DNA from 2 places in the Tsukamurella sp. II2bb genome. Region 1 is predicted to be linked to the other one. Evidence: riboswitches for the same ligand, from Rfam matches in the RefSeq annotation. Region 1 holds a riboswitch; the other holds the start of a gene.
What was found. A riboswitch is a leader RNA that binds a small molecule or an ion and turns the genes downstream of it on or off. The one in region 1 is predicted to bind cyclic di-AMP.
Positions count from the first base shown of each region.

Region 2: linked by a shared signal. The riboswitch ahead of AC21LY_RS09715 (C40 family peptidase) and the one ahead of AC21LY_RS12685 (transglycosylase family protein) in region 1 are both predicted to bind cyclic di-AMP.

Region 1 is NZ_JBYPZI010000005.1:60,829-64,386, reverse strand. Features, by position in the region: gene AC21LY_RS12705 (cold-shock protein) at 1-232, opposite strand, end outside; gene AC21LY_RS12700 (hypothetical protein) at 312-533, shown strand; gene moaA (GTP 3',8-cyclase MoaA) at 530-1,519, shown strand; gene AC21LY_RS12690 (MoaD/ThiS family protein) at 1,523-1,762, shown strand; cyclic di-AMP (ydaO/yuaA leader) riboswitch at 1,931-2,075, shown strand; partial or broken gene AC21LY_RS12685 (transglycosylase family protein) at 2,087-2,575, shown strand; gene AC21LY_RS12680 (molybdenum cofactor biosynthesis protein MoaE) at 2,851-3,276, opposite strand; gene AC21LY_RS12675 (MogA/MoaB family molybdenum cofactor biosynthesis protein) at 3,269-3,558, opposite strand, start outside.
Region 2 is NZ_JBYPZI010000003.1:252,039-255,596, forward strand. Features, by position in the region: gene AC21LY_RS09705 (DEDD exonuclease domain-containing protein) at 1-1,175, opposite strand, end outside; gene AC21LY_RS09710 (hypothetical protein) at 1,294-1,563, shown strand; cyclic di-AMP (ydaO/yuaA leader) riboswitch at 1,695-1,844, shown strand; gene AC21LY_RS09715 (C40 family peptidase) at 1,859-2,584, shown strand; gene AC21LY_RS09720 (C40 family peptidase) at 2,646-3,558, shown strand, end outside.

The DNA.
Region 1 (3,558 bases):
CCGCCGCCGCGCCCCGCGAGACCGACGGTGCGGGCTCGAGCACCGTCACCGTCAGCGCCTGGGGACCGCGGCGCCCCGCGGCCATGCTGAACTCGACCCGCTGGCCCTGCCGCAGGCCGTCAGCACCGTCGGGCAGCGCCGACGCGCGGACGTATACGTCCTCCCCGCCCTCCTGGGAGAGGAAGCCGAAACCCTTATCCGCGTCGTACCACTTGACCTTGCCGGTAGGCACTCTCGTCACCCGCTCTGCTCTCAAGAACAACAAAACGCGCCCCGCGAACTGCGGGACGCACTGAAGCTAGTCTAGACGTGTGGGCAAGTTGGTTTCCGTCGCCGTCTCCGTCTCGATCGCACTCTTCGCGATCGGGCTGATCGCGGTCGGCGCCCTGTTCCTCACGCCGCTCCTCGCGGGCGGCGCCACCGCCCCCACCTGGGTGTACGCGTTGACGCCGCTGGCGCCGGTCGGCTTCCTGGTGGGGATCGTCGCGGTGATCGCCGGCGGCCGCGTCGGAGACGGCGAGGAACGGCCGTGAAACCGCTGGTCGATCGCTACGGGCGGGTCGCCCGCGACCTGCGGGTCTCCCTCACCGACCGGTGCAATCTGCGGTGCACGTACTGCATGCCCGCCGAGGGCCTGCCCTGGCTGGCGAACGAGCACGTCCTGACGGGGCCGGAGATCGACCGGCTCATCGCGATCGGCGTCCGGGACCTCGGAATCACCGAGATCCGATTCACGGGCGGCGAGCCCCTACTACGGGCCGACCTCGACCGGATCATCGCGCACGCCGCCACTCTCGAACCGCGGCCCGAGATCTCCCTGACCACGAACGGGCTGTCCCTGGCCCGGCACGCGGCGAAACTCGCCGGGGCCGGCCTGGACCGGGTGAACGTCTCCCTCGACACGGTCGACCGCCAGGAGTACGCGAAGGTCACCCGGCGCGACCGCCTCGACGACGCCCTGGCCGGCCTGCGGGCCGCCGCGGAGGCCGGGCTGACCCCGGTCAAGGTCAACGCCGTGCTCGGCCCTGGGCGGCTCGGCGACGCGCGACCGCTGCTGCGCCTGTGCCTCGACGCCGGCTACGAGCTGCGGATCATCGAGCACATGCCGCTCGACGCCGACCACACCTGGGACCGGAGCACCATGATCACGGCGGAGCAGATCCTCGCCGAGCTGCGCCGCGAGTTCACCCTCACGCCCGACGGGGAGCCGCGCGGCAGTGCGCCCGCCGAGCGCTTCCTGGTCGACGGTGGCCCGGCGACGGTGGGCGTCATCGCCTCCGTGACGCGACCCTTCTGCGGCGACTGCGATCGGGTGCGCCTCACCGCGGACGGCCAGATCCGCACCTGCCTGTTCGCGGCGGAGGAGACCGATCTCAAGCCGCTGCTCCGGGGCGGCGCGAGCGACGGGGAGATCGCGGACGCGTGGGTGGCCGCGATGCTCGGCAAGCAGGCCGGGCACGGCATCGACGACCCGACCTTCCTGCAGCCGGCGCGCCCGATGAGCGCGATCGGGGGCTGAGAGGTGCTGATCCGGTACTTCGCCGCCGCCCGCGCGGCGGCGGGCGTGCCCGAGGAGACGGTGGCCGTGCCCGACGGGGCCACGGTCGCGCAGGTCGCCGTCCTCCTGGCCGCCCGGCACCCCGGGCTGGGCGCCGTGCTCACGCGGTGCAGTTTCCTGCTCGACGAGGTCGCGGTGCGGGACGTCGACGCCCCCGCGACCGGGTCGATGCTCGACGTCCTGCCGCCCTTCGCCGGCGGCTGACATCCTTAGCCGACGCTGGTGATGTCCATCACATTCTGCAAAATCACGGTCCGGTAACGGTTGGGCCACGGGGCGGGGTCTGTTACCGTCGCTGGGGGCCGCAGCAGTGGCCACCCGATCGGTCGCAGCGCAGAGCTTCGTCCAGTGGCCGATCCGGGACGGGCACCGAAGATCTACACCTGGACGAAGGCGGAGGAACCACCGCGACCGCACGGTCGCAGGGCACACGCCCTAGGGGTCAAGCCGGGACACCGGCCGAGCAGCCTCTCGCTCGAACCCGACAGCTAACTTCGCACGCGCGTAGAGAGGAAAGACTTCACCACGATGACCGGTCGTCACCGCAAGCAGTCCACTACCAGCCTGAGCGCCGCCAAGGTCGCCGCCGCCGGCGCGATGCTCGGTGGCGCGGGTCTCGCGCTCGCCGCACCCGCCGCCAACGCCGCCCCCGATTCCCAGTGGGACCAGGTTGCCGCCTGCGAGTCCGGCGGAAACTGGTCGATCAACACCGGCAACGGCTACCACGGCGGCCTGCAGTTCAGCCCGTCGACGTGGGCCTCCTACGGCGGCACGCAGTTCGCGCCCACCGCCAACCAGGCCAGCCGCGCCCAGCAGATCGCGATCGCCGAGAAGGTCCTCGCCGGTCAGGGCAAGGGCGCGTGGCCGTCGTGCGGCCGTGGCCTCGGCGCGGCCACTCCGCGCACCGTCTCCCCCACGGACACCGGTACCGCCACCAAGCCCGTCACGAAGCCGGTTTCCGCGCCCGCCGCGAAGCCGGTCGCCAAGCCCGCCACCAAGCCGGTGGCGAAGCCCGCCACCGCGCCGGCCGCCAAGCCCGTCGCGAAGCCGGGCGGCTCGGTCAACGCGCAGTACGTCAACCAGGTCATCTCGCAGGCCCAGAGCGGCGGCAAGCAGGTCGATCCCGCCGTGCTCGCCGCGCTGCAGCAGGCAGCGGCCAAGGGCTACTGAGCCCGGAGCAGCACAGAGCGTCCCGAAGGGGCCGACGGCATCGCGCCGCCGGCCCCTTCGGCGTTTCCGGGGATGCGACGGGGCCGGTCCGGTTCCAGGGACGTGACGGGTCCGGCTGAGCGCTACGCGCTGCCGACCCACTCGTCGGTGCCATCGAGGAACAGCTGGTGCTTCCAGACCGGGAGCGCCTCCTTGACCGCGTCTACGATGCGGGCGCAGGTCGCGAAGGCCGCCGCACGGTGATCGGCCGAGACCGCCACCACGAGCGCCGCGTCGCCGATCTTCAACGGACCGACGCGGTGCGAGACCGCGACGGCCCGGACGCCCTCCGCGGCGTCCGCCTCGGCCTGGACGACCTCCGCGATGACGCGCCCCGCGGTGGGATGCGCCGAGTACTCGAGCCGGGTCACACCCCGTCCGCCGTCGTGATCGCGGACGGCGCCGATGAAGCCCACCACGGCGCCCGCCTCGGCGCGCGCGACCGCGGCCTCGTGCGTGGCCAGGTCGATCGGCTCCTCCGTGACCACGGCCAGGACCACGTCAGCCATGGTCGCCGCCGCGGATCTGGTCCAGGGCGTGGTGCAGCACCCCGTCGAGCACGGCCAGACCGTCCCGGACGCCCCCGGACGAGCCCGGCAGGTTCACCACCAGCGACGTCCCTGCGACGCCGGCGAGGCCGCGGCTGAGCACGGTGGTCGGTACGTCGGGCAGGCCGGCCTGCCGGATGGCGTTGGCCAGGCCGGGGATCTCGAAGGTGAGGGCCCCACGGGTCTCCTCGGGCGTGCGGTCCGTCGGCGTGAGGCCCGTGCCACCCGTGGTGAGCACCACGG
Region 2 (3,558 bases), on a different contig from region 1:
TCGGGCGCGGCGGTCGAGGCCAGGCACCCGCCGAGGGGACGCGCCCCGTCGGGCCCGAGGGCGCAGGAGTGCACGGCCCCGGCCCGCAGCCGCGTGGCGCACGTGCGGAGCCCACAGGTCTCCGCGAGGAGCTCCGCCAGATCCGCCGCGTCGGTCCGCGAACGGACCGGGCCGATGCACGGCGTGCCCGGCGGCGCGGCCCGGCGCACGGCGAGCCGGGGGAAGGGCTCCGCGGTCAGGCAGATCCACCAGCCGCGTTTCGGGTACTTCGACCGGCGGTTGTACGGGGGAGTGTGTGCCGCGATGAGGCGCAGCTCCCGCGCCGCCGCCTCGAGCGCGTGCGCGCACTCCACGTGGTCCACCCGCTCCGCGAGGCCGACCATCTCCTTGATCCGGCCCCGCGTCTCCCCGGAGGTGAAGTAGCTGCGCACGCGCCGGCGCAGGTTCCCCGACGTGCCCACGTAGAGCACCTCGTTGCCCGGCCCCCGGAAGAGGTACACGCCGGGCCGTTCCGGGAGCGGGTCCGCCAGGTGGCGCTTGGCGCGCTGCTGCGGGGTCACGGTGGGCAGGTGCCCGCGCAGCTCCCCGAGGGTGTGGATGCCCTGGTTGCCCACCCGGCCGATCAGCCCGTGCAGTACCTCGACGGTGGCGCGGGCATCGTCGAGCGCGCGGTGGTTGGGCGTGGTCTCGGTACGGAACAGCCGCGCGAGCTCGCTGAGCTTGACCGACGGTGCCTCGTCCCGCGTGAGTACCCGCCGAGCCAGCTGGACCGTGCACAGCGACGCCGGCTTGGGCCACGGCGTGCCGGTAGCGGCCGCGGCGGCCTTGAGGAAGCCGAGGTCGAACCGGGCGTTGTGCGCCACCAGGACCGCGCCGTGCGCGAACTCCAGGAAGGACGGCAGGACCGACTCGATCCGCGGGGCGCCGGTGACCATCGCGGTGGTGATGCCGGTGAGGTGGGTGATGTGCGGTGAGATCCCCCGTCCCGGATCGACCAGGGTGGCGAACTCGCCGAGCACCTCGCCGCCGCGCACCTTGACCGCACCGATCTCGGTGATCGCATCGCCGCCCGTGGGGGAGCCTCCGGTGGTCTCCAGATCGACCACGACGAAGGTCACCTCCCGCAGCGGCGGATCGACGACATCCGTCGCGCACTCGTCCAGGCTCAGCTGCATGCCGTGACCGTAGAACACCCCACCGACAGGTTCGGCCCGACCGAACGGGCGCGCGAAACATGTCAGTCGGTGCGGCTAGCGTCGCAGCCGATCGAGACCGATGACGAAGGGAAACACCATGGCACTGCATGTCGACTGCTCCGTCTGCCCCGCCCGGCCCCGGGCGTGCGGCGACTGCTCCGTGGGGCTGCTGCTCGGCCCGGTGGTCGTCGCCGCGCCGTCCGTCCCCTCGTCCGGTCCGACACGGCCGCGGGTCCCTGAGGAGCGGGTTGAGAGTTCAACGATCACGGCGGATCCGGGCCTGCGCGAGGCCATCGCGGCGTTCGCGGGCGAGGGGATGCTGCCGCGCCTGCGAATCGTTCCTGACCAGGTGAAACGCGCCGGATGACGGGCGCCCCCAGGGGAACCCCGGGGAACTTTCACGGCGGATTCGGCGCGTTCGGCTAGACAGGTGCGTTTCCATTTCGTAATCTTTCTGAGACCTTGCGGAGGTGCCCGGGGCGAAAACCGCCCCGTCTCCCGAGGTCACCGCCTAAGAGGCCGCACGGCCTCGCCGGGGACCCACACGTGTTATCCGGGGTGAATCGCCGGAGGCTCACGCCTCCGGGGTAGGGCATCTTCCTCGCCCGAACCCGTCAGCTAACTCGGTCGGCGGTCGGGAAGAAACTTAGGAGAATCGCTTCGTGGCGAAACACCGACTTCAGCCGCAGCCCAGCCGGGGCGCCACCGCCGCCCGCGGTGCACTGGCAGCGGGTGCCGTGACCATCGGTACGTTCGCGGCCCCCACGGCCGCCTTCGCAGCTCCCGCGCCGGCTCCCGCAGCGCCGGTTCCGGCCCCCGGAGCGCCCGTCCCCGCGGCGCCCAACGCGAAGCCCGCCGTCAAGCCCGCTCCGGCGGCCGCCGTCAAGCCCGGCGTGGCACCTGCGGCGCAGGGGAAGCCCGGCGCGCCGGCGAAGCCCGCGCAGACCGTGGCCACTCGCAACACCGCCGCGCGCCCCGATGTGGTCAGCGGCGTGTCCATCGCCCCCAAGCCCGGCATCACCACCGTCGCCGGTGTGCAGCCCGGCGGTGCCAAGGCCCAGGTCGTCCAGGCGGCACTGTCGCGCACCGGCCTGCCCTACTCGTACGGCTCCGCCGGCCCCAACTCGTTCGACTGCTCGGGCCTGGTCTACTGGTCCATGAAGCAGGCCGGAATCACGGTTCCCCGCGACAGCTGGGGCCAGCTCGGCGGCGGGCGTTCGGTGCCGATCTCGGACCTGCAGCCCGGCGACATCGTGATCTACAACGGCGGCAGCCACGCCGCGCTGTACATCGGCAACGGCAAGGTCGTGCACTCGGTGAACTACGGGATCCCCGTCAAGGTGAGCCCCCTCAACGAGATGTCCGTGTACTCCGCTCGTCGGTACTGACGTAACCTGGCAACGATTGCCCTCGCAATCGCGCTCCAGCTTCGGAAGGACTCGCTCGGCCGTGTCATCGACGTTCCATCCCCGCTCTTCTGCCGCGCGCGGCGCCGCCGCGTCGGCGGCGCTCGTCCTCGTCGCGGGCCTGACCGTGGTCGGGAGCGCCACCGCCGATCCCGATACGGCCGACGCCGCACTGAAGCAGTACCAGGCGCTCTCGGAGCAGGCCTCCGGCACGAACGAGGCGGCCAAGGCCGCCCAGGAGGAGGCCGACAAGGCCGCCGCGGCCAAACGCGCCGCGGACGCGACCCTGGTCGCGGCGAAGCGTGAGATCGCCGCCGTGCAGGCGCGGCAGGCGGCGCTGCAGCCCCAGATCGACGCCGTGATCGTCGCCAACTACAAGGGCGCGCGCACCAACCGGACGTACGCGCTGCTCGTGAGCGATTCTCCGCAGCAGATGCTCGACCAGATGTCCACCCTCGACTTCATCAACCGGGACGTCGTGGCCACGGTCGACGCCTACAAGAAGTCGAAGGCCGCCGCCGAGTCCGCCGCCACCCGCGCGTCGGAGGCGGCGAAGTCGGCCGAGTCAGCCCGCACCGACGCCGAGCGCAAGGTCTCCGATCTCAAGCAGAAGAAGTCGCGCCTGGCCCAGGAGATCGCCCGGATCAAGGCCATCTACGACCGCCTGACCGGTGCGCAGCGCCAGACGCTGATCGGCCCGCCGACCCCCTTCGATCCGAGCAAGGTGCCGGCGGGGAGCACGGCCGAGCTCGCGGCCGTGCGCGCCGCGCTGACGCGGATCGGCTCGCCCTACTCCTTCGGCGCCACCGGTCCGGGCCAGTTCGACTGCTCGGGCCTGATGGTGTGGGCCTACCAGCAGGCGGGGAAGTCCCTGCCGCGCACGTCCCAGGCGCAGCTGGCCGGCGGGCGGCCGGTGTCGCGCGATCAGCTGCAGCCGGGCGACATCGTCGTCTACT